DNA from 3 places in the Kutzneria kofuensis genome. Region 2 is predicted to be linked to each of the others. Evidence: riboswitches for the same ligand, from Rfam matches in the RefSeq annotation. Region 2 holds a riboswitch; each other region holds the start of a gene.
What was found. Region 2 has a riboswitch for glycine ahead of gcvP (aminomethyl-transferring glycine dehydrogenase). Riboswitches for the same ligand answer to the same signal wherever they lie in the genome.

Region 1: it holds a riboswitch for glycine, as region 2 does, so the genes downstream of both, gcvT (glycine cleavage system aminomethyltransferase GcvT) here and gcvP (aminomethyl-transferring glycine dehydrogenase) in region 2, are expected to answer to the same signal.
Region 3: it holds a riboswitch for glycine, as region 2 does, so the genes downstream of both, BJ998_RS24120 (L-serine ammonia-lyase) here and gcvP (aminomethyl-transferring glycine dehydrogenase) in region 2, are expected to answer to the same signal.

What each region holds. Positions count from the first base shown of each region.
Region 1 is NZ_JACHIR010000001.1:4,864,915-4,872,543, forward strand. It holds gene BJ998_RS22665 (AfsR/SARP family transcriptional regulator) at 1-2,662, opposite strand, end outside; gene glyA (serine hydroxymethyltransferase) at 2,962-4,233, opposite strand; gene gcvH (glycine cleavage system protein GcvH) at 4,230-4,616, opposite strand; gene gcvT (glycine cleavage system aminomethyltransferase GcvT) at 4,629-5,729, opposite strand; glycine riboswitch at 5,760-5,849, opposite strand; glycine riboswitch at 5,851-5,945, opposite strand; gene BJ998_RS22685 (helix-turn-helix transcriptional regulator) at 6,022-6,645, opposite strand; gene BJ998_RS22690 (hypothetical protein) at 6,917-7,606, shown strand.
Region 2 is NZ_JACHIR010000001.1:167,252-174,880, forward strand. It holds gene BJ998_RS00805 (DUF6295 family protein) at 1-145, shown strand, start outside; gene BJ998_RS00810 (cupin domain-containing protein) at 204-683, opposite strand; gene gcvP (aminomethyl-transferring glycine dehydrogenase) at 698-3,589, opposite strand; glycine riboswitch at 3,633-3,759, opposite strand; glycine riboswitch at 3,760-3,853, opposite strand; gene BJ998_RS00820 (MerR family transcriptional regulator) at 4,063-4,629, opposite strand; gene BJ998_RS00825 (peptidylprolyl isomerase) at 4,894-5,604, opposite strand; gene BJ998_RS00830 (bifunctional nuclease family protein) at 5,870-6,343, opposite strand; gene ftsR (transcriptional regulator FtsR) at 6,467-7,174, opposite strand; gene garA (glycogen accumulation regulator GarA) at 7,171-7,629, opposite strand, start outside.
Region 3 is NZ_JACHIR010000001.1:5,159,246-5,166,874, forward strand. It holds gene BJ998_RS24105 (hypothetical protein) at 52-480, shown strand; gene BJ998_RS24110 (alpha-L-fucosidase) at 539-2,842, opposite strand; gene BJ998_RS24115 (glycoside hydrolase 5 family protein) at 2,966-4,138, opposite strand; glycine riboswitch at 4,205-4,296, shown strand; gene BJ998_RS24120 (L-serine ammonia-lyase) at 4,433-5,806, shown strand; gene BJ998_RS24125 (DUF6228 family protein) at 5,897-6,310, shown strand; gene BJ998_RS24130 (hypothetical protein) at 6,365-6,958, shown strand; gene BJ998_RS24135 (SIR2 family NAD-dependent protein deacylase) at 6,969-7,629, shown strand, end outside.

The sequences.
Region 1 (7,629 bases), 4.7 Mb from region 2:
GCTCCCGGAACACCTCACACGCCCAGCGGGCGTTGTCCAGTGTCTCGGTGTGATTGCCCAGGTCGCAGTGGATTCGGGCGAGTTCCAGCCGGCCGAACGCCTCGCAGCGCCGGTCGCCGAGCTCGTGCACGATCTCCAGCGACTGCCGCAGGTGCTCCAGCGCCTGCTCGACCTCGCCGCGATTGCGGTGCGTGCGCGCCAGCTTGACCAGGGTCATGCCCTCGTACCGCCGGTCGCCGAGCCCGCTGAAGATCTCCAGCGCCTGCCGCAGGTGGCGCAGCGACTCGTCGCCGAGCCGGCAGGCCGCGCCGATGTCGTACAGCAGCGTCGCCGTGCCCTGCTGGTCGCCGAGCCGCTGGGTGATGCGCAGCCCCTGCTGGAAACAGTCCAGCGCCTCGTCGTACCGGTTGCGCCGCCAGTACGCGTTGCCGAGGCTGCGCAGCGCCAACGCCTCGATCTCGGGGACGCCGAGTGCCCGCGCGGCGTCGACCGCGACCAACTCGGTGGCGATCCAATCCTCCCAGTACGAGCGCAGCTCCAGGAAGTACACCAGCGCGGTGGGCAGCTTCCACGCGGTCTCGTGATCACCGAGCCGGCCGGCCTCCAGGCACGCGGCGACCAGATTGACCCGCTCCTGCTCCAGCCACGCCAGCGCCTGGTGGTACGTCTCGAACGCCAGCGGCTCGCAGTGCTCCAGCACCGGCTCCAGCGGGATTGGCCGGTTCTGTGGCATCAGCGTGCGGTCGGCGGCGCCGGAAGTGTGCAGGTACCACGACATCAGCCGGCCGGTCGCCGCCGCTCGCTCGTCCGCCCGCTCGTCCGTCAGCGCGCGTTCGGTGGCGTACACGCGAAGCAGGTCGTGCAGCCGGTAGCGGTCGCGGCCGATCGCCTCCACGAGATGACAACTGCTCAGCCCGTCCAGCATCCGCCGGGTGGCCACCAGCGGCGCGTCGGCCAGCGCGGCGGCGGCCGCGGTGCCGATCTCCGGCCCCGGATGCAGGCCCAGCAGCCGGAACAGCCGCGCCGCCTCGGGCTTCAGCGCGTGGTACGACCACGAGAACACGGCCCGCACCGCGGTGGTCTCGTCGTCGGGCGAGGCCAGCACGTCGAGCCGGTCCCGCTCGTGGCACAGCGCCTCGGCCAGGTCGTCCACGGTCATGTGCGGCCGCGCGGTCAGGTTGGCCGCGATGATTCTCAGCGCCAGCGGCAGGTGCCCGCAGCGGTCGGTCAGCGTGGCCAGCGCGACGGGACAGCCGGCCAGCCGCTCCTCGCCGACGCTGCGGGCCAGCAGCTCGCGCGACTCGCCGGCGGACAGCACGTCCAGCGTGATCCGGTAGGCCCCGTCCCGTGCGACCAGGCCGCCGAGCCGGTTGCGGCTGGTGACCAGCACCATGCAGGTGTGCGAGCCGGGCAGCAGCGAGCGCAGTTGGTCCGTGCTGGCCGCATTGTCCAAAACGACCAGAATGCGCTTTCCCGCCACCAGGCTGCGGTACATGCTGGCCTGTTCCTCGGCCGCGGACGGCACCTGGTGCGGCTCGACGCCGAGGCCGCGCAACAGCTGACCCAGCGCGTCGACGGCGGCCAGCGGCGGCTGGTTCGGGTCGAAGCCGCGCAGGTTCACGTACAGCTGGCCGTCCGGGAAGCGGTCGGCGATCCGGTGCGCGAAGTGCACCGCCAGCGCGGTCTTGCCGATTCCCGCGATGCCGTCGATGGCGGCGATCAGCACGCCGCGCTCGGTGGTGTCCAGATGTTGGCGCAGCAGCGCCAGTTCCTTGTCGCGGCCGGTGAACGTCGAGATGTCGTGCGGCAGCTGCGCCGGCACCACGCGCCCACTGGGCGGCACGGCGGCAGCGGCGGCGGGACGCGGAGTCCGGTCGGACAGGTCGGGGTCGTTGGCCAGGATCTGCTCGTGCAGCTGGCGAAGCTCCGGCCCGGGTTGGACGCCGAGCTCGGCGGCGAGCGTCCGCCGCGTCTCCGCGTACACCTCCAACGCCTCGGCCTGCCGCCCGCAGCGGTACAGCCCGCTCATCAGCAGCCCGCGCAGCCTCTCCCGCAACGGATGCTCGTGCACGACCCGGGACAGCTCGGCGACCACATCCGTGGCCCGGCCGGTGCGCAACATGAGCGACGCTCGGTGTTCGACGGCGCTCAGGTACAGCTCCGCCAGCCGGGTCCGCTCCAGCTCCGAGAACGGGCCGGGAATGCCCGACAGCGGGGCGCCGCGCCACAGCGCGATCGCGCTTTCCACATGGGCCAAGGCGGTTTGCGTGTCCGTGCCGGCCTCGCGCATCGCCGCCAGGTGCGACTCGAACGCCGTCAGGTCGACCTGGTTCTCGGGCAGCCGCAGCAGGTAGCCGGACCCGGCGCTGGCCAGCACCTGGGACGGCGCGCGGTTGGTACGGTCCGGCTCCAACGCCCGCCGCAGGCCCGCGATGTACGTGTGCACGCTGCCCTCGGCGCTGGCCGGCGGCGCCTCGCCCCAGACCGAGTCGATCAGCTCGGTGCGCGACACCGCCCGGCCCGCGTTGCTGGCCAGCACGGCGAGCACCGCTCGCTGCCGGGGCGCGCCGAGCTCGATCTCCACGTCCCCGCGCCACGCGCGCACCGGACCCAGCACCTCGACCCGGATGGTCGAGCCGTGGTCGGTCTCGGGGACGGGCATCTCGCCTCCTGTTCGCGCCTCCAGTGTGGGGTCGGCCGCCGCGGTGGCCAGTCCCGGGGCGGTCAACGCGACGGACGGGGCGGCTTGTTCCCGCTTGTCGAGGCGTCGACCCCGCCCGTCGTATCACACCGTGCCCGTGGAAGGAACGGGCCGATCGTAGCGACAACAGGATCCGCACAACCAGAACCGATGGCGGACAAGGAAAAGGTGAAGAAGATTCGGACCAGCTGATATTCGGAAGGGGGCATTCCTGGCGTCCAACGCCAGGAATGCCCCCTTCCGAGCAAACTCTGAGCTGATCAGGCGGGGATGGTGGGGTACAACGGGAAGCGCTCGGTCAACGCCACCACCCGGGCCCGCAGAGCGGTCGCGTCGAACTCCGGCGTGAGCGCCCGCGCGACGATGTCGGCCACCTCGCGGAAGGCCTCGTCGTCGAACCCGCGCGCGGCCAGCGCCGGGGTGCCGATCCGCAGGCCCGATGTCACCATCGGCGGCCGCGGATCGAACGGCACCGCGTTGCGGTTGACGGTGATCCCGATGTCGTGCAACCGGTCCTCGGCCTGCTGCCCGTCCAGTTCGGACTTGCGTAGGTCGACGAGCACCAGGTGCACCTGCGTGCCGCCGGTGAGCACGGTCGCGCCGGCGGCGACGACGTCGTCACCGAGCAACCGCTCGGCCAGGATCCGCGCGCCGGTGAGGGTGCGCAGCTGCCGCTCCCGGAACGACTCGCTCGCGGCCACCTTGAACGCGACCGCCTTCGCGGCGATCACGTGCTCCAGCGGACCGCCCTGCTGACCGGGGAACACCGCCGAGTTGATCTTCTTGGCCAGCGCCTGCTCGGACAGGATCACGCCGCCGCGCGGGCCGCCGAGCGTCTTGTGCGTGGTGGTGGTGACGACGTGCGCGTGCGGCACCGGGCTCGGGTGCAGCCCGGCCGCCACCAGCCCGGCGAAGTGCGCCATGTCCACCATCAGGTAGGCGCCCACCGAGTCGGCGATCCGCCGGAACTCGGCGAAGTCCAGCTGCCGCGGGTACGCCGACCAGCCGGCGATGATCAGCTTCGGCCGGTGTTCCTTGGCCAGCCGCTCCACCTCGGCCATGTCCACGTGGTAGTCGGACTCGCTGACGTGATAGGCGACGACGTTGTACAGCTTGCCGGAGAAGTTCAGCCGCATGCCGTGCGTCAGGTGCCCGCCGTGGGCCAGGTCCAGCCCGAGGATGGTGTCGCCCGGGTCCAGCAGCGCCATCATGGCCGCCGCGTTGGCCTGCGCGCCCGAGTGCGGCTGCACGTTGGCGTGCTCCGCGCCGAACAGCGCCTTCACCCGGTCGATCGCCAGCTGCTCGATGACGTCCACGTGCTCGCAGCCGCCGTAGTAGCGCCGGCCCGGGTAGCCCTCGGCGTACTTGTTGGTCAGCACCGAGCCCTGCGCCTGGAGCACCGCCAGCGGCGCGAAGTTCTCGGAGGCGATCATCTCCAGGGTGCCGCGCTGCCGACCCAGCTCCGCGGCCACCGCCGCGGCGACCTCCGGATCCAGCTCGGCCAGCGACGCGGTCAGCTCGACCGGTGTCACTCGCCGTCCTCCTGGATCAGCGCGGTGTACTCGTCGGCGTCCAGCAGCCCGTCGGGGTCGCCGTCCACCCGCACGGTGAACAGCCAGCCCTCGCCGAACGGGTCGTTGTTGACCACGGCCGGGTCGTCGACGACGGCCGGGTTGACGTCCACGACCTCGCCGCTGACCGGCGCGTACAGGTCGCTGACCGACTTGGTGGACTCCAGCTCGCCGCACGGCTCGCCCGCGGTGACCGCGGCGCCGGACTCCGGCAGCTGCACGTAGACGATGTCGCCGAGCTGCTCGGCGGCGTACTCGGTGATGCCGACACGGGTGATGCCGTCGGAGACCGACACCCACTCGTGCTCGGCCGTGTACCTCAGGTGGTCGGGGACGGTGCTCATGCTCGGGGCCTCTCAGGAAGAACGACGGTAGAACGGCAGCTCGACGACGTCGACCGGGGTGATGGTGCCCCGGATGTCGACGGCGAGCGCGGAACCGGGCACGGCGCGGTCGGCGTCGACGTAGGCCATCGCGACCGGATGGCCCAGCGTCGGCGACGGCGCGCCGCTGGTGACCTCGCCGATCCTCGCACCGTCGGCCGGGTCGACCACGGGGTACCCGTGCCGCGGCGCGCGGCGGCTCTCGGTGACCAGGCCGACCAGCTTGCGGGCCGGCGTCTCGCCGGCGGCCTTGGCCAGCGCGGCGCGGCCGACGAAGTCACTGGGCTTGTCCAGCTTGACCACCCGGCCCAGGCCCGCCGCGTACGGCGTCAGCTCGGTGGTCAGCTCGTTGCCGTAGAGCGGCATGCCCGCCTCCAGCCGCAGCGTGTCACGGCAGGACAGTCCACACGGGAGGATCTCGCCGGAGTCGGCGACGGCGGTCCACACCGCCTCGGCGTCGTCCGGGGCCACGAACAGCTCGAAGCCGTCCTCGCCGGTGTAGCCGGTGCGGGCCAGCAGCGCGGGCCGGCCGGCGACGGTGGTGGGGTAGGAGGCGTAGTACTTGACGGTCGACAGGTCCGTCGGCGTCAGCGGCGCCAGCAGGCTGACGGCGTTCGGCCCCTGCACGGCGATCAGCGCGTAGTCGGTGGACGCGTCGCGCACCTCGGTGTCGAAGTCCTCGGCCCGGTCGACCAGCTCGCCCGCCACCAGGGCGGCGTTGCTGGCGTTGGCGACGACCATGTAGTCCTGCTCGCCGGTGCGGTAGACGATCAGGTCGTCCAGGATGCCGCCGTCGTCGGCGCAGATCATGGTGTACCGGGCGCGGCCGACGCCGATCGCGGAGGCGTGGCCGACCAGCGCGTAGTCCAGCGCCTGGCCCGCCTGCGGGCCGGACAGCAGGATCTCGCCCATGTGTGTGAGGTCGAACAGGCCGGCGCCGGTGCGTACGGCGGTGTGCTCGGCCACGTCCCCGGTGTAGCGCAGCGGCATCTGCCAGCCGGCGAAGTCGGTGAACTTGGCGCCGAGGCGCTCGTGCACGTCGTGCAGCGGCGTGCGGCGGATGTCGGTGCCCATCAGGAGACCCCTCGTGTGGTGGAGTGAGCCTCCCCCTCTGTCATGGGCCTGAGAGTTTCACCGGCGAGCCGGCTTTCCCCTTGGGCGAGGCGCGATGGGCACGCCTGCTTTTCAGAGTCGCCTGTCCCGAGCGGTAGGGGGGCCTGAGAGATTCCGGGGAGGATTTGCTCCTTCGGCGCCTGCCCGCGATCGACAGGTCTCTCCCGCACGGTGTGAACAGCGAGGATGTACTTGTGCCGGCCACCGTATTTGGAGGTGGCCGGCACGGTCAAGATTCAAGCGTCTTGCCCCTTCAGATCACACCCGACCGCATGGCGTACGCGACCGCGTGCGGGCGGTTGCGCAGGCCGAGGCGGTTCATGACCGCGTAGACCACGTTCTTCACGGTGCGCTCCGAGTAGGAGAGCTTGGTGGCGATCTGCGCGGTGTCCCAGCCCTCGGCCATCAGGCGCAGCACGTCGATCTCGCGCGGGGCGAGCCCGGAGGCGGTGAGGCCGTTGGGCCGCAGCACCTCCTTGTGCAGGCGCTCCACCTGCGCGAGCAGCGAGCCGAGCAGCGTGGGCGGCATGTCCCCCATGCCCCGCTTGGCCGCCAGCACCGCGTGCACCAGGCGCTCGCCGCTGGCCGCCGCCTTCGGCAGCACCGCGACCACGCCGCACTCCACCGCCGCCAACAGGTCCGCGTCGTGGAACCGGTCGGTGACCAGGACGATCTTGACCGGCGTCGACTCGGCGGTCCGCCGCAGCAACCCCATCACGTCAGCGTTGACCGCGTCCGCGCACACCACGAACACCTGGGCCTCGGACAGTCTGCGCTCCGGCACCACCTGGAGCTCGGCCCGCGCCCGCAGGCAGCTGATCGCGCCGGCCAGGGTGATCGGATCGCCCGCGTGGACGGCTACCCACACTCTGTCCATGGTGTGTCCTCCTCGCTGTGTACCCCCAGGAACACACTGTGCAACGACCTTCTTCAGAGGATCTTCACGACGCCTCCATGTCGTAGAGAAAGTGCTGACCAGCGGTTTTCTCGAAGTCCACCCGATCGGGCGAGCGCGGCAAGGTAAGAACGGGCATCGGATCGCCCCGTTCGGGCACACTCTCGAGGCCCGGGGCTGGGAAGTTCCTGGTTGACCTGGGATCGTCTCCAGTAGGCTGGCCGCAGTCCCCCGCGCGAGCAGGAGGAGCCTGTTGGTCGTCGAGGATGCCGCCGCCACGCTCTCCCGGACCACCGCCGAACGGGCGCGATTGCCCGAACTCGCCGATGTTCTCGCCGCCTGTGCCGGCCACCTCTCCGACGAACTGCTCACCGCCGCCCGGTTCTGGCTGGCCGAGGGCCGCTTCGTCGACGTGGCCCGAGCGGTCGCCTTCGCCGTTGTCCATCTACACGTTCCGGTGACGGCCGTTCACCACCGCACCTTGGTCGACGCGTTGGTGACGGGCGGTCACGATCCTGTCGCAGTCCGTGGCGTCGAGCCGGCGCGCTGGCCGGCCGCGCTGCCGTTCACGTTCGTGGACGGCGGCTGGTCCGGGGACGACCGGCTGGACGAGGCCGTGGTCGACGTGGTGACCGACTACCCGGGCGTGCACGGCGTCTGGCGGGCCTGGCGGATGCCGATCGACGGCTCGCCCTGGCCGGCCCCCAAGCGGGTCTACCTCATCCAGGCCGGCGAGCAGGTGGACGTGGTCGCGCTGACCGCGCGGGCGCAGCAGGCGCTGGCCGCCGCGGGCGAGCCCGCGCCGCAGGTCGAGGCGTACGCGGTCGGCTCCCGGTTGGCGGCATACCAGCTGACGGTGCGCCGCAACGGCACGCTGCTGTGGACCTGCCAGCCGGTCGATGTGGACCAATCCGCGCCTTATATGGACCAAATCACATCTTGACGCGTCGCCACTGTTCCCTCTTG
Region 2 (7,629 bases):
CATCGACTTCCTCAACCCGGCCGACGGCCCGGGCGCGCGGGTGGCGGTGGAGCTGACCGAGGAGGCCGCTCGCGCGCTCGCGGCGGCCATCACCGCGGCGCTGGACCACGCCCCGGCCGGCATCGCCTCGGAGAACCAGCCGTGAACGTTCGGAAGGGGGCATTCCTGGCGTTGAACGCCAGGAATGCCCCCTTCCGAACACCTCACTGGAAGTGGTTGTCGTGCCGGAGAAAGAACTCCAACCGCTCCTGGTCGGACAGCTCGGACACGGTCTTCAGCCCCTCGAAGTAGTCCTCACGCGGGGCGCCGGGCGTGAACAGGAGCAGCATCGACACCGGGTCGTCGGACTCGTTGTGGAAACCGTGCCGGCCGCCCGGCGGGACGTGCAGGAAGTCGCCCTCCCGCCCGTCCACCCACTCGGTGCCGTTGAACAGCTTGACGGTCCCCGACAGCACGAAGAAGGACTCGGTGATGGTGCGGTGGAAATGGTCCGCCGCGCCCCGCGTCCGAGGGGGCATGTCCGTCCGGTACAGCCCGAAGTCGCCGCCGGTCTGCGGCCCCTTCGCCAGGTAGCTGAACTGCGTGCCGGCGTTGCTGGTCAGGTCCGGCGGTGTGGCGGCGGGGCGCAGCCAGGCGCTGACCTCGCCGCCCTCGCGGTCGTACCTGACCTCCGGGTAGGACATGCCGATCCCCCTTCTCAGTTCTGGTACGCCTCCAGCGGCGGGCAGGAGCAGACCAGGTTGCGGTCGCCCTTGGCGCCGTCGATGCGCCGCACCGGCGGCCAGATCTTCGGCGCGCCGACGCCGGCCGGGAACACGGCCTCGTGCCGCGTGTACGGGTGCTTCCACTCCTGCTCGGTCAGGCAGGCGGCGGTGTGCGGGGCGTTGCGCAGCGGGTTGTCGTCCACCGGCCACTCGCCTGAGCCGACCCGGTCGATCTCCCGCCGGATGGCGATCATGGCGTCGCAGAAGCGGTCCAGCTCGGCCAGGTCCTCGCTCTCGGTGGGCTCGACCATCAGCGTGCCGGCCACCGGGAACGACATGGTCGGCGCGTGCAGGCCGTAGTCGGCCAGCCGCTTGGCCACGTCGTCGACGGTCACGCCGGTCGCCTTGGTGATGCCGCGCAGGTCGAGGATGCACTCGTGGGCGACGAAACCGCCCTCGCCGACGTAGAGCACAGGGAAGTACTCGTCGAGCCGGCGCGCCACGTAGTTGGCCGCCGCGACGGCGGTCAGGGTGGCCCGGCGCAGGCCGTCCCCGCCCATCATCCGCACGTACGCCCAGGAGATCGGCAGGATCGAGGCGCTGCCCCACGGGGCGGCGCTGATCGGGCCGACGCCGGTCTCCGGGCCGGCAGCCGGCTGCAGGGGGTGGTTCGGCAGGAACGGCGCGAGGTGCGCGCGCACGCCGATCGGGCCGACGCCCGGGCCGCCGCCACCGTGCGGGATGCAGAACGTCTTGTGCAGGTTCAGGTGCGAGACGTCGGAGCCGAACTTCCCGTACTGGGCCAGGCCGATCAGCGCGTTCAGGTTGGCGCCGTCCACGTACACCTGGCCGCCGGCGTCGTGCACCAGGCCGCAGACCTCGCGCACGGTGTCCTCGTACACGCCGTGCGTGGACGGGTAGGTGATCATGATCGCGGCCAGGTCGGCGCTGTGCTCCGCGACCGTGGTCCGCAGGTGGTCCATGTCAATGTTGCCCTGCTCGTCGCACTTCACGACGACAACGCGCATGCCGGCCATCACCGCGCTGGCGGCGTTGGTGCCGTGCGCGCTGGCCGGGATCAGGCAGACGTCCCGCTCACCGTGGCCCTGCGACCGGTGGTAGGCGCGGATCGCCAGCAGGCCGGCGAACTCGCCCTGGCTGCCGGCGTTGGGCTGCAGGCTCACCGCGTCGTAGCCGGTGATCTCGGCCAGCCACTGCTCCAGGTCGGTCACCACGGACAGCAGCCCGGCGGCGTCCTCGGCGGGCGCGAACGGGTGCAGCTGCGAGAACTCGGGCCAGGTGACGGCCTCCATCTCGGTGGTGGCGTTGAGCTTCATGGTGCACGAGCCCAGCGGGATCATGCTGCGGTCCAGCGCGACGTCCTTGTCCGACAGGGAACGCAGGTAGCGCAGCAGCGCCGTCTCGGAGCGGTGCTGGTGGAACACCGGGTGGGTGAGGAACTCGCTGGTGCGGCGCAGGGCCGGCGGGATGCCGTCGGCGGTGTCGGCGTCCAGACCGTCCACATCGGACACAGTGACGCCGAACGCCTGCCACACCAGGGAAAGGTGCTGGCGGGTGGTGGTCTCGTCGCACGCGATGCCGACGTGGTCTTCGTCGACAAGGCGGAGGTTCACGCCCAACTCGCGGGCCTTGGCCACGACCTCGGCCGCCTTGCCGGGCACCTCGGCCAGCACGGTGTCGAACAGCTCGCCGTGCACCACGGCCACGCCGCCCTCGCACAGGCCGGCGGCCAGCACGGTGGCCATGCGGTGCGCGCGGGTGGCGATGGCCCGCAGGCCCTCCGGACCGTGGTAGACGGCGTACATCGAGGCGATCACGGCCAGCAGCACCTGCGCGGTGCAGATGTTGCTGGTGGCCTTCTCGCGGCGGATGTGCTGCTCACGGGTCTGCAGCGCGAGCCGGTAGGCGCGGTTGCCGTCGGCGTCCTCGCTCACGCCGACCAGCCGGCCCGGCAGCTGCCGCTCGAAGCCCTTGCGGACGGCCATGTAGCCGGCGTGCGGGCCGCCGAAGCCCATCGGCACGCCGAACCGCTGGGTGGTGCCGACGACGACGTCCGCGCCGATCTCGCCGGGCGCGCGCAGCAGCGTCAGCGCGAGCAGGTCGGCCGCGACGACCGCGGCGGCGCCGGCCGCGTGGATCTCCCCGATCACGGACTCGTGGTCGCGGATCACGCCGGAGGCGCCCGGGAAGGACAGCAGCGCGCCGAAGAAGTCGCCGCCCAGGCCGAGGCCCTCGATGCCCTGCGAGAGGTCGGCCACGACGACCTCGATGCCCAGCGGCTCGGCCCGGGTCTCGATCACCGCGATGGTCTGCGGCAGCGTGTCCGCGTCCACCACGAACTTGTTCGACCTGGACTTGCCGGCCCGGCGGACCAGGGTCATCGCCTCCGCGGCGGCGGTCGCCTCGTCCAGCATCGACGCGTTGGCCACCGGCAGCCCGGTCAGGTCGGCGACCATCGTCTGGAAGTTGAGCAGCGCCTCGAGGCGGCCCTGCGAGATCTCCGGCTGGTACGGCGTGTAGGCGGTGTACCAGGCCGGGCTCTCCAGCACGTTGCGCAGGATGACGCCGGGGGTGACCGTGCCGTAGTAGCCGAGGCCGATCATCTGCACCATCGGGCGGTTCCGGTCGGCCAGCGCCCGCAGCTCGGCCAGCGCCTCGACCTCGGTGGCCGGGGCGGGCAGGCCGAGGCTCAGCTCGTCGCTGCGGATGGCCGACGGCACGGCGCGCTGGGCCAGCTCCTCCAGCGAGCCGACGCCGATCACGTCCAGGATCTTGCCGAGCTCCGCGGCACGGGGACCGACGTGGCGGTCCGCGAAGGGCGTGCCGTGCTCGAGCGCGGCCAGGGGAATGCGGTCAGTCGTCATGCGTCGGGCCTCCGGGGCGTGGGCATACGGGCGCGGGCCGTTGCCCTCCCCCTCTGTCCCCGCCCATGACGGGCACCTGAGAGCTTCACCCGCCCAATGTCTGTCGACACAGCGCGGGCTTGCACCGTCGGCGGGACGCGAGTGACCCCACGCCCTCTTTCCAGAGGCGTCTGTCCCGTACGGTCCTGGTGCCTGAGAGGTTCCGGGGAGGATTTGCTCCTTCGGCGCCGAACCTGCCGGTCCGGACTCTCCCGCACGGGATGTGCGACTACACGCGAGAGTTTACCCCGGCCGGGTTACCAGCCCCAGAGTTGACCGCGGCGTGTCACCTCGATCACGTTCGGCGGCCGGCCCATCCTCGTGGCCTGGCCATGCGGCGGCCCGATCCCCGCGGCCAGCCAGGCTACAGCCGGATCCTGTGGCCAGCCGAGCAGCGGCCCGATCCCGTGGCCGGCGGCCCAGCCCATCCGTGGTCAGCCGGTGCGGCGGGCCCGCCGGCGCTGCGAGAGGTCGTCCTCGACCTGCGGCTCCAGCTCCAGGCCGTCCGCGCGCTCCGCCTGGAACTCGTGGATGGTGCCGCTGATCTCGCGCATGGCCCCGCTGACCGCGATGCCGAACACCCCCTGCCCGCCCTGCAGCAGGTCGACGACCTCTTCGGGTGAGGTGCACTCGTAGACGGTGGTGCCGTCGCTGAACAGGGTGATTTTGGCCAGGTCGGCGACGCCGCGGCGGCGCAGGTGGTCGACGGCGACCCTGATGTTCTGCAGCGAGACGCCCGTGTCGAGCAGGCGTTTCACCACCTTGAGCACCAGCAGGTCCTTGAACGAGTACAGCCGCTGGCTGCCGGAGCCGTGCGCGCTGCGGATCGTCGGCGCGACCAGGTCGGTGCGGGCCCAGTAGTCCAGCTGCCGGTAGGTGATGCCGGCGATCTGGCACGCGGCGGGCCCCCGATAGCCGACGAGCTCGTCGGGCACCGACGCGTCCGGGAACAGGGCTCCCTGTTCACCGGCGCCGGCGTGCGCGGGCGCACCCTCCACCACGACAGCCTCCCCTCGACCGGCCTGACGACCGGCGACCGGAACCGACGGTCCTCCGTCCGGGGAACCGCCGGTCACAAGGTCGCAACGATGGGGGTTCACACCGTCACGACCGACTCCCCTCTGACGGTAAGTCCGCCCATGGGACGGGTCAACGCGACGCGCGGGGCGGCGAAACCGTCATGTGGAGGCGGTCGTCACGGTGACGACTGCGTGTCACTGAACCGATGACAGCGTTGACACAAAGTGTCTGACGGCCCGAGACAGCTATCGGCCAGAGATCTGCACGTGCAGGATGTCGACCGGCAGGTTGGGGAAGCCGTCGCCCGGGTTGTTCTGGTCGTCCTCGCCGCCGGCCGCGATCTTGCGCAGCACGTCCTGGCCGCCGGTGACGCGCCCGAACGGGGTGTAGTTCGGCGCCAGCTTGGTGTCCTCGGTGCAGAAGAAGAACTGGGAGCCGTTGGTGCTCGGGCCGGCGTTGGCCATCGCCACCGTGCCGGCCGGGTAGGTGGCGCCGGTCAGGTTCTCGTCCGGGAACGAGTAGCCCGGGCCGCCGCTGCCGGTGCCGGTCGGGTCGCCGCACTGCAGCACGTATATCCGCTGGGTGACAAGCCGGTGACAGTGCGTGAAGTCGTAGTAGTTGTGCTCCGCGAGGAAGCGGAACGAGTTCGTGGTGCACGGCGCCTTGTCGGTCAGCGCCTGGAAGGTGATCAGGCCCTGGTCGGTGACCAGGCGGGCGGTGTACGGCTTGGCCGCCTTGGCCGGGTCGAACGGGGGCAGCCCCTTGAATCTGTCGGCCGGCACCGCCTTCGTGTACACGCAGGCGGGATTGTCGGCGGCGGGCCTGGTCGCGGCGGCCTTGGGCTTGGCCGGCACGTCGAGCGTGTTGACGGACGGCGCCGCGCTGGCCGTGACGATCCCGGACAGGCACAGGACGGCGGCGGAAGCGGCGATCGCGAGAACCCGACTGGAGATCATCGGCACACCCTAGAGGCTGGCCCGTGACCTCGCCGCCTACGAAAGTCGGTAGCAAAGCCGCCGCGAGGCCGCGCCGCCTACGAAAGTCGGTGCCGAACGGAATGTCGCCAACAGCGCGAGGCCGCGCCGGTGCTTCGCACGGTTGCTGGATTTCGATCGCCGCCACCCGAAGCACACACCACCGAGCCGATGCGGCGGTCGAAATCCAGCAAGGGCGAGGCACCGGTCACGAGCGGCCTCGCCCGCCGCGGAACGCGGCGCAAAGTTACTGTTCCGCTCCGCGGAAGTCCTCGGGCGAAACCGAGTCCAGGAACTCGCGGAACTTCTCCACCTCGTCCTCCTGCTCGTCCGGGATGACGAGGCCGGCCTCGGCCAGCACGGATTCCTCGGCGTGGATGGGCACGCCCGCACGCAGGGCGAGCGCGACCGAGTCGCTCGGCCGGGCGGACACCTTGATTCCGCCGTCGAACACGAGCTCGGCGAAGTAGGTGCCCTCCTGCAGGTCGGTGATGCGGACCTGGGTCAGCTCCCGGCCGAGGGCGGCGATCACCTCTTTGAGCAGGTCATGGGTCAGCGGCCGGGCCGGCCGCACGCCCTGCTGTTCGATGGCGATGGCGGTGGCTTCCGCGTTCCCGATCCAGATCGGCAGGTAGCGGTCCCCATCGGTCTCGCGCAGCAACAGGATCGGGCTGTTCGCGGGCAGCTCGACCCGAACTCCGACGACGCGCATCTCGCTCATCGGGTATCGCCTCCCTCAGCGGGCTGAACCTTGGCGTCCCCGCACCTACGAGGATCCCCCACGGACTGTCTCGACGCTACCCGCCATGCGGGCACGACGCTTGCGGGCGGCACGTAGTCAAGATCACCCGCCGGCCACGCCGCGCAGTCCGGTCTTGACCAGAAGTGTATGGAGCGCAACCGAGAGCGACGCCAGTTCGCGCACGATCTCGTCCGCCCGCTCCCGCGCGTCCGGGTCGCGCTGCCGGTACATCGGGCCGACGATCTGGTGCAGCAGCCCCACCTCGCGGTCCGCGGACACCTTGAAGGTGCGCAGGTGGCGGGGCTCGATGCCGAACTCCCCCATGGCCACCACGATGCGGGCGACCAGCATGGCGTCCTGGTCGTAGAAGCCGGCCGCGCCGGACCGGACCAGGCCGTAGTTCTCCAACTCGGTCAGCAGCCGCTGATCGATGCCGGTCTCGGCGAAGAGTTCCTCACGGGTCATCCGCACCTCGTGGCCGGCGGCGAAGTCCTCTGGCGTGGGTAAGCGATCGACCCCGACCAGGGCGCGAGCCGGCTGGTCGGGGTCGGATGCCGCGTCGAGCTGTTCCTTGATCACCTTCAACGGCAGGTAGTGATCGCGCTGGGCGGCCAGCACGTAACGGAGCCGGTCCACGTCCACCTGCGTGAACTGCCGGTAGCCCGACGGCGTGCGCGCCGGACGCAGCAGCCCCTCCGACTCGAGGAACCGGATCTTGGAGATGGTCACGTCCGGGAACTCGGGGCGCAGCTGCGCCAGCACCGCCCCGATGCTCAGCCCGTCGCGCTGTGGCCGCCCGGCCGACGTCACTGGCCCCCCTGGCCCCCGGATCCCGGGCCGGTGAGGAACACCAGGCGGAACTTGCCGATCTGCACCTCGTCGCCGTTGGCCAGCACGGCCTGGTCGACCGGCTCGCGGTTGACGTAGGTGCCGTTGAGGCTGCCGACGTCGATCACCACGAACTCGCCGCCCTCGCGCCGGAACTCGGCGTGCCGGCGGGAGACGGTGACGTCGTCGAGGAAGATGTCGCTGTCGGGGTGCCGACCCGCACTGGTGGTGTCCTGGTCGAGCAGGAAGCGCGAACCGGCGTTGGGGCCGCGCTTGACCACCAGCAGGGCGGACCCGGCGGGCAGTGCGTCGACACCGGCGACCGCCGGCTCCTGGACTGGGGCCTCGACGCCCTCGGCGTCGGTGAGGAAGTCGGCCCGGAAGACAGTGGTCCGCTCCGGGGACTGCTCCGGCGGAACACCGGGCCCGTCGTTCGT
Region 3 (7,629 bases), 5.0 Mb from region 2:
GCGAGACTTCCCGAGCTTTGTGGCTTGATTATTGAGATAGGAGTGTGGGTCTTGAAGGCCTTCTTCCGTGGTGCGCACATACTGATCGCCATTTTCGTTGCCCTGCTTGGCCTCCTGCTCGTCGTCCCACAGGGCACGGCGACGGCCGGTGCGCTCGACGATCCGGGCCAGGGAGCCGCCAAGGTTCCCTGTTATGAAAAGATTTCGGTGGTCAACAGTGCCGCGTTCGTCATGTACTGGACCGGGAAGATCTCCACCGGTCTGTCCACGCCGCCCACCGGCAACTATCCCGTCGGTCAGGAGCAGACCATCGATTTCAATGTTTACGGAATCAGGGACGGCGTCGAGATCTGGCCTGACGTGCAGGCCATCCTCGGGACCTCGAACAGCGGCCCCCGTGTGCCGTTCTGCCAGGGTGGCGCGACCGCCGTCTACCGGGTGACGGGCACGACCCTCAACTTCTCGGTGGATCTCCTCTGACGTGAGCCCGCGCGGTGGTTCGGCCTCCTGACGCTCGCGTCAGGAGGCCGAACCACGGTCAGCGCCTGCTGATCTTGAACACCCATGCGTACTGATCTGCGGAAACCGCCGCCGGCGGCACGTCGATCACCAGCGAGCTGCCGGTCGTCGTCCAGGTCAGCGGCTTCGGGTAGCCGAGCATCGTCACCTTGTCCCCACTGCGGATCGGCACCGGGGCGCTGACCGTGAGCTTGCTGCCCGGCGCGGTCAGCGACGTGATGTAGAAGGCGTCGCGTTTGGTCGTGAATCGCAGATCACCCAGCTGCGCCTGCCGCGACCAGTACGACGTGTCGTAGATCGACTCGCCGTTGACCTTGAGCCACGCGCCGGTCTGCCGCAGCCGGGTCTGCATGATCTCCGGGATGGTGCCGTCCGCCCGCGGGCCGATGTCCAGCAGGAAGTTGCCGTTCTTGCTGACGATGTCCACCAGCGTGTGCACGACCTCCTCGGCGGTCATGTACATGTCGTCCGGGGTGGCTCGGTTGTAGCCGTACGAACGGGGATCCAGGCCGCGGCTGGCCTCCCACTTGGCCACCACCGTGTTCGGGTACGTCGTGTACTCGGGTGTGGTGAAGTCGTGCACCGAGATGCCCGACCGGTCGTTGATCGTCACGTCCTTCGGCCGCGGCCGGTCCTTGGCGTGGTTGAAGTACTCCGCCATCAGCCGCCGGCTGTCGTTGACGCCGCCGATGTCGCACCAGATCACGTCCGGGTCGTAGCCGTGCACCAGCTCCAGCATCTGCGGCAGCTGGTAGTCGAGCACGAAATCCCGTCCGCTCGCGTAGCCGGTGTAGGGGACCGCTGCGCCGGTGTACGGGTTGCGCGGCGGGTGGCCCATCCACGGGTTGTCCGGGTTGAACCACTCCGGCATCGAGAAGTACAAACCGTTGCGCAGCTGGGGAGTGTGCTTTCTCGACGCCGCGAACAGGTCCTTGACCAGGTCGCGTTTCGGCCCCAGCTTGGCGGCGGTGCGGCCGGAGACCTTGGAGTCCCAGAGCGCGAAACCCTCGTGGTGCTTGGAGGTCAGCACGTAGTAGCGCGCGCCGGCGTCGACGAACAGGTTCAGCCAGTCCAGCGGGTTCCACTTCTCCGCCTTGAACTGCGGGATGAAGTCGTCGTAGTTGAAGGTCTCGCCGTAGGTCTGGCGGTGGTAGTCGTAGACCGCGTTGGACGGGTCCTGCATCCAGTTCCAGTACCACTCCGCGTACTGCTTGCCCGGCGGCGACCAGGCCGGCACCGAGTAGACGCCCCAGTGGATGAAGATGCCGAACTTGGCGTCCTGGAACCAGTACGGGGCCTGGTGGGTGTTCAGCGACGTGTCGGCCGGTTGGTAATCCGGTATGCCCAGCAGGATCGGGGCGCTCGCACTCGCCAGTGTGTCCTTTTTGGACTTCGCCGCGATGGTGCCGGTCACCGTCGTGCCGTCGTCGACGCGTTGGTCCTTGCGGATGCCGATGCGCAGTTTCGCTTCGTCGCCGGGCGCGAGCCAGTCCACGGTCGCCGGCGCGACCGTATGGCCGCCCTGGACGTCCACGGAGACCGTCAGCTGGTCCTGCGGGGTGATCCATTCCGTGCCGAGGTTGACCAGCGTCGCCTCCACGACCTGCGGACCGGCGTCGGTCAGCAGGCTGGTCGTGGACTTCGTGCCGCGCAGCGTGACCGCCTTGCCGACGGTCACCGGCTGCAGGCTGAGCGCGAACACGTGCAGGCTGGACTGGCCCTCGACGGCGGGATTGGTGGTCGGCAGGGTGATCGCCACCGCGTCCCGGTTCGGGTCGATCCAGACCTGCGAGGTGCCGATCGACACCGGATTCTGGTCGGTGCCGCCGCCCGGCGTGTAGCGGAACGGGGCGACGAGCTGGCCGCTGCCGGAGTACCAGTCGGCCCCGCCCAGCTGGGCCTCGCTGGTACTGCCGTCGGCGTAGTGGACGGTCGCCGTGCCGCCGGTCGCGCCATACGAGCAGGCCGTGAGGAACAGGGCCGTGACGTAGCGGCCTTTGGGCAGCGGGATCTGCTGACCCATGGCCACGATGTTGTTCTTGCCGGTCGGCGTCGGGAAGGCGAACGGGACGCCGTCCACCGTGACCTGGCCGCTGGGTAAGCCCTCGGCCGGGAAGGTGTAGCCGGATCCGTCGAAGTTGCCGTCATGGGCGGTGGCGGTGTCGATGCCGTCGTTGTCGAAGAGGCCGTCGAGCGGGACGGGGACCGGATTCGGTGCGGTGGACGCCGCGAAGGCGGCCCCCGTGGCCGTGGTGGACACCGTGGCGAGCACGGTGGCGCCCAGGGCCAGTCCCAGGGCGGTCCGTCTGGGGAAGGTCGTCATCGAGCCCTCCTGCGTCGGGCCGCCAGGCGACGAACAGATCCGATGTGTATGGGTGATTTATGCGGCGGACCGGGGCCTGACGCGGTTAGTCATCGGATGACTGTTGATCCTGGGTGGCCGGTCTCACACTGTCAAGACCTCGGTCACGCCCCGGGCCGCCAGGTACTCCGGCGTCGTGTCCATGACGATCGCCGGCCGCTGGCCCTCCTTGGCCAACCGCATCCAGGCCTCGAAGAACGCGCCGCCCGGCCCGGAGGAACTGCGCTTGCCGTCGAACAGCAGGGCCGTCGTGCGGTCCACCGGCTTCGGCAACTCTGCGTGCACGGCGTTGGCCACCGCCTTGGCCAGCGGCTTCGCGTTGCCGTCCGCGTCGAACAGGCCGAGGCCGTACTCCAGCTCCGGGTAGTCGATGAACTTCCGGTCCACGTCGTGCGAGCACCACCACGTAAGACCCCAGACGTTCTTGCAGGTCGCCACGTTGGCAATCGTTTGCTCCGCGTACTCCACGGCGTGCTCGACCGGGATGTGCGGGGCCGGCGCGCCCACCTCCTGCACCCAGATCACCCGGTCCACCGTGCCGTAGGCGCGGGCCAGCTCCGTGCCGTACTCGGCGAGGTGGTGGATCTCCGTCGACTGCGGACCGTAACGACGGGCCGCGTTCAGCGTGAAGACCCAGGGGTGGACCGTGGTCATGGCGCCCTTGGTCGCGCTGGCCAGCGGGGTGAACGGGTGGTCGTCGACGTACCAGGCGTCGTCGAAGGCCGAATGGCAGTGCGGGTGGTCCGGATCGGCCGTGTTGACCACCTCGAGCAGCCGGTCCAGCCAGACGTCCACCTCGGCTGCCGTGCACGGGTTGTGCGCGACCAGATTGTTCATCTCGTTGCCCAGCGTCATTCCCAGGAAGTTCGGCTCCCCGCGCAGCGCCGTGGCCAGCGTGCGCAGCAGCAGGGCCTGGCCCTCCAGGACGTCCGGATCGGTGAAGACGTTGCGGTGGTGCCAGGTCTGCGTCCAGGAGGGGTAGAAGTCGAAGCTCGACAGGTGGCCCTGGATGCCGTCCACCGTGACGTCCAAGCCCGCCTCGGCGCCCATGCGAACCAGGTCCAGCAGCTGCTCGACCGCCTTCTCCCGGATCACGCCGCGGTTGGGTTGGAACACCGGCCAGATCGGGAACACCCGCACGTGGTCCAGGCCCAGGCCGGCCAGTTGGTCCAGGTCGCGGCGGATCGAGTCCGGCTCGAAGTCCAGCCAGGTGTGCCACCAGTGCTTGCTGGGCGTGTAGTTGGCGCCGAACCTCATCAGCCGCTCCCCGGTTCGCCTACAGTGAGGGCCAACAATTCCACACAGGCCGCGTGCCTCCGGCACACAGCCCGGTCGGGAGAGCCCTCGGATTCGCCGAGGCGCCGAAGGAGCAAGCCTCCCCGCACACTCTCAGGCAACCAGACCGGCCGGGCGAGGCGACTCTGGAAAGCAGCGTGCGCGGTCGTGCACGCACACCCACGGTGCAAGCTGTCGCGGTCGTGACGGCGAAGCTCTCAGGTCCCATGACAGAGGGGGAGCTTCCGTCGTCCTCGGCATGCCCTGGAGTCCGTCATGGCCATCAGCGTTTTCGACCTTTTCTCGGTGGGGATCGGTCCGTCCAGCTCGCACACCGTCGGGCCGATGCGGGCCGCCTGCATGTTCGTCTCACGTCTGCGGGCCGCCGGCCGGTTCGACTCCGTCGCCCGCGTCCACGTCGAGCTGTTCGGCTCCCTCGGCGCCACCGGGCACGGTCACGGCAGCCCCAAGGCCGTCATGCTCGGTCTCGAGGGTTCACAGCCCGAGCTGTGCGACCCCACCGACGCCGACGACCGCGTCGCCCACATCCGGTCCAGTTGTCGGCTCGTTCTGGGCGGTTCCCGGGAGATCGAGTTCGTCGAGGACACCGACCTGATCATGCACCGCCGCAAGCAACTTCCGTTGCACCCCAACGGAATGAGCTTCGCCGCCTTCGCTTCCGACGGCTCCTCGCTGGATTCCGCCGTCTACTACTCCGTCGGCGGTGGCTTCATCGTCGACGAGACCGCCACCGGGACGGACCGGATCAAGCAGGACGAGACCGTCCTGCCGCACCCGTTCCTCTCCGGCGACGAACTCCTTGCCCGGACCCGGGAATCCGGCCTGTCCATCAGCGATGTCATGCTGGCCAACGAGTTGTCCTGGCGTCCCGAGACCGAGGTTCGCTCCGGTCTGCTGCACATCTGGCACGTCATGCAGGAGTGTGTCGAGCGGGGTTGCACCGTCGAGGGCACCCTCCCCGGCGGTCTCAAGGTCCGCCGCCGCGCCGCCGACCTCCGGCGGACTCTCGCCGCCGAGCACTTCACCACCGACCCCCTGCGGGTCATGGACTGGGTCACCCTGTTCGCCCTCGCCGTCAACGAGGAAAACGCCGCCGGCGGCCGCGTGGTCACCGCCCCCACCAACGGCGCCGCCGGCATCGTCCCCGCCGTGCTGCACTACTACTCCCGCTTCGTCCCCGGCGCCTCCGACGACGGCGTCGTTCGCTTCCTGCTCACCGCCGGCGCCATCGGCGTCCTGTTCAAGGAGAACGCCTCCATCTCCGGCGCCGAGGTCGGCTGCCAGGGCGAGGTCGGCTCCGCCTGCTCCATGGCCGCCGCTGGTCTCGCCGAGGTTCTCGGCGGCACCCCCGAGCAGGTCGAGAACGCCGCCGAGATCGCCATGGAGCACAACCTCGGGCTCACCTGCGACCCCATCGGCGGCCTCGTGCAGATCCCGTGCATCGAACGCAACGCCCTCGCCTCCATCAAGGCCATCACCGCCGCCCGCATGGCCCTCCGTGGCGACGGCGCCCACTTCGTCTCCCTCGACAAGGTCATCAAGACCATGCGCGACACCGGCCGCGACATGAAGGACAAGTACAAGGAGACGGCCCGCGGCGGCCTCGCGGTGAACGTCATCGAGTGCTGACTCGCGCTTCGGTGATCTCTCATCGGCATTCCGGGGCAGTGGGCGGGAGAGGCTGCCTAGGCTGCGGGTATGGAACATATGTGCGCGCGAGTGGAGGACGACGGCACGGCGGTGAGGTTGGGCGGCCCGGAGGGGTGGATCCGCCTGTGGAACCGGACGCATCCGTACGACGACGAGATGCTGGCTTTCTGTATCGAGATCGGGGCGGTGGACATGACGGCGCGGGCGCACCGGGTGGTGGTGTTCAACGAAGCGCCGGAGAAGTTCGTGGGGGAGTTGGCGGAGAGCTTCGAGGGGTGGAGCGGGACGAGGGTGTGGGAAAGCCTGGATCGGGATGTGCGGATCGGGGCGACGTACAAGTCGGGCGGGCGCGGGGATATGACGTGGTCTCTCGCGCCGTGGCGGGAGAGGGATGCGTGGAGCGCGTCGGTGACGGTGAGAGGAGTGGAGGCGGGAGAAGAGATGCGGAGGTTGGCGGAGGACATGAGGGTGCTACTGGGGTGAGGTCAGGGGCATCCCTGATGTGAGCTGACGGCCTCGTGGCCGAATCTGATTGCCATGGCGGGGAACGGGTTCGGCAGGGTGCTGGCGGGGGCGTGCCTGGTGGCGGGGCCGGCGTTGACGGGGGCGTCGACGGCATTCTGGGAGGGGCAGAGCCAGGGAGCGACGGGCGGCGCGTTGGTCGTGCTGGCTACGGGGCTGTGGGCGTACGGGCTGGTGACGGTGCTGGCAGGGGTGTCGAGAAAGCTGCCGAGGTACGGGGCAGTGGCGACGTTGGTCACGGTGCTGGGGGTGGTCGGAGGCACGGCGTTCGGGGTGCAGGCGATCTACGAGGCGGCTCTGGGGATGTCGCACAGCAGGGCGATAAGCGCGCTGGAGCCGTATCCGTTCGCGGGGGACGTGGCGTTCTGGCTGGCGGGGCCGATGTTTCCGGCGGCGTTGGTGTTGACGGGGATCGGGTTGTTGCTCGCGCGAGAGGCGCCCAGGTGGGTGGGAGCGCTGGTGTGCCTGGGCGGACTGGTGTTTCCAGTGGGGCAGATCCTGCGAATCGAGTGGGTAGCCAGCGGGGTGGACCTGCTGTTGTTGGTCCCCTTCGCGTACCTCGCATGGGGGATGGTCCGTGACGCAAATGAGGTTGTGCCGGCAACTTAGGCTGTGACGCATGACCAGGATCGCGGTGTTGACGGGGGCGGGGATCTCGACGGACTCGGGCATCCCGGATTACCGCGGCCCGCAGGGGGAGTGGACCAGGGACCCGAAGGCGCAGAACCTCTTCACGTACGAGAGCTTCATGGGGGACGCGGAGACGCGCCGGGAGTTCTGGCGGCGGTACGAGAAGCACCCGGCGTGGGAGGCGGAGCCGAACGAGGCGCATCGGGCGCTGGCGAAGCTGCCGAACACGAGGGTGCTGACGCAGAACGTGGACGGCCTGCACCAGAAGGCGGGAACGCCGGCGAGAAAGGTGTTGGAGCTGCACGGAAGCATGCACAGGACGGTGTGCACGCGGTGCGGCGAGGGCTTCAACACCAAGGAAATCCTCGGCGGGGACAAGAGCTGCCCGAAGTGCGGAGGAATCCTGAAGCTCGGGGTGACACTGTTCGGCGAGAACCTGGACGCGGACGTGCTGGGCCAGGCGAGGAACATCGCGGCGGTGAGCGATGTGTTCCTGGCGATCGGCAGCTCGCTGCAGGTGGAACCGGCGGCGGCGCTGTGCGCGGTGGCGGTGCGAGCCGGGGCACGGCTGATGATCGTGAACCGCGATCCGACGCCGTACGACGATCTGGCGGCGGAGAGGATCACGGAACCGATCGGGACAGCGGTGC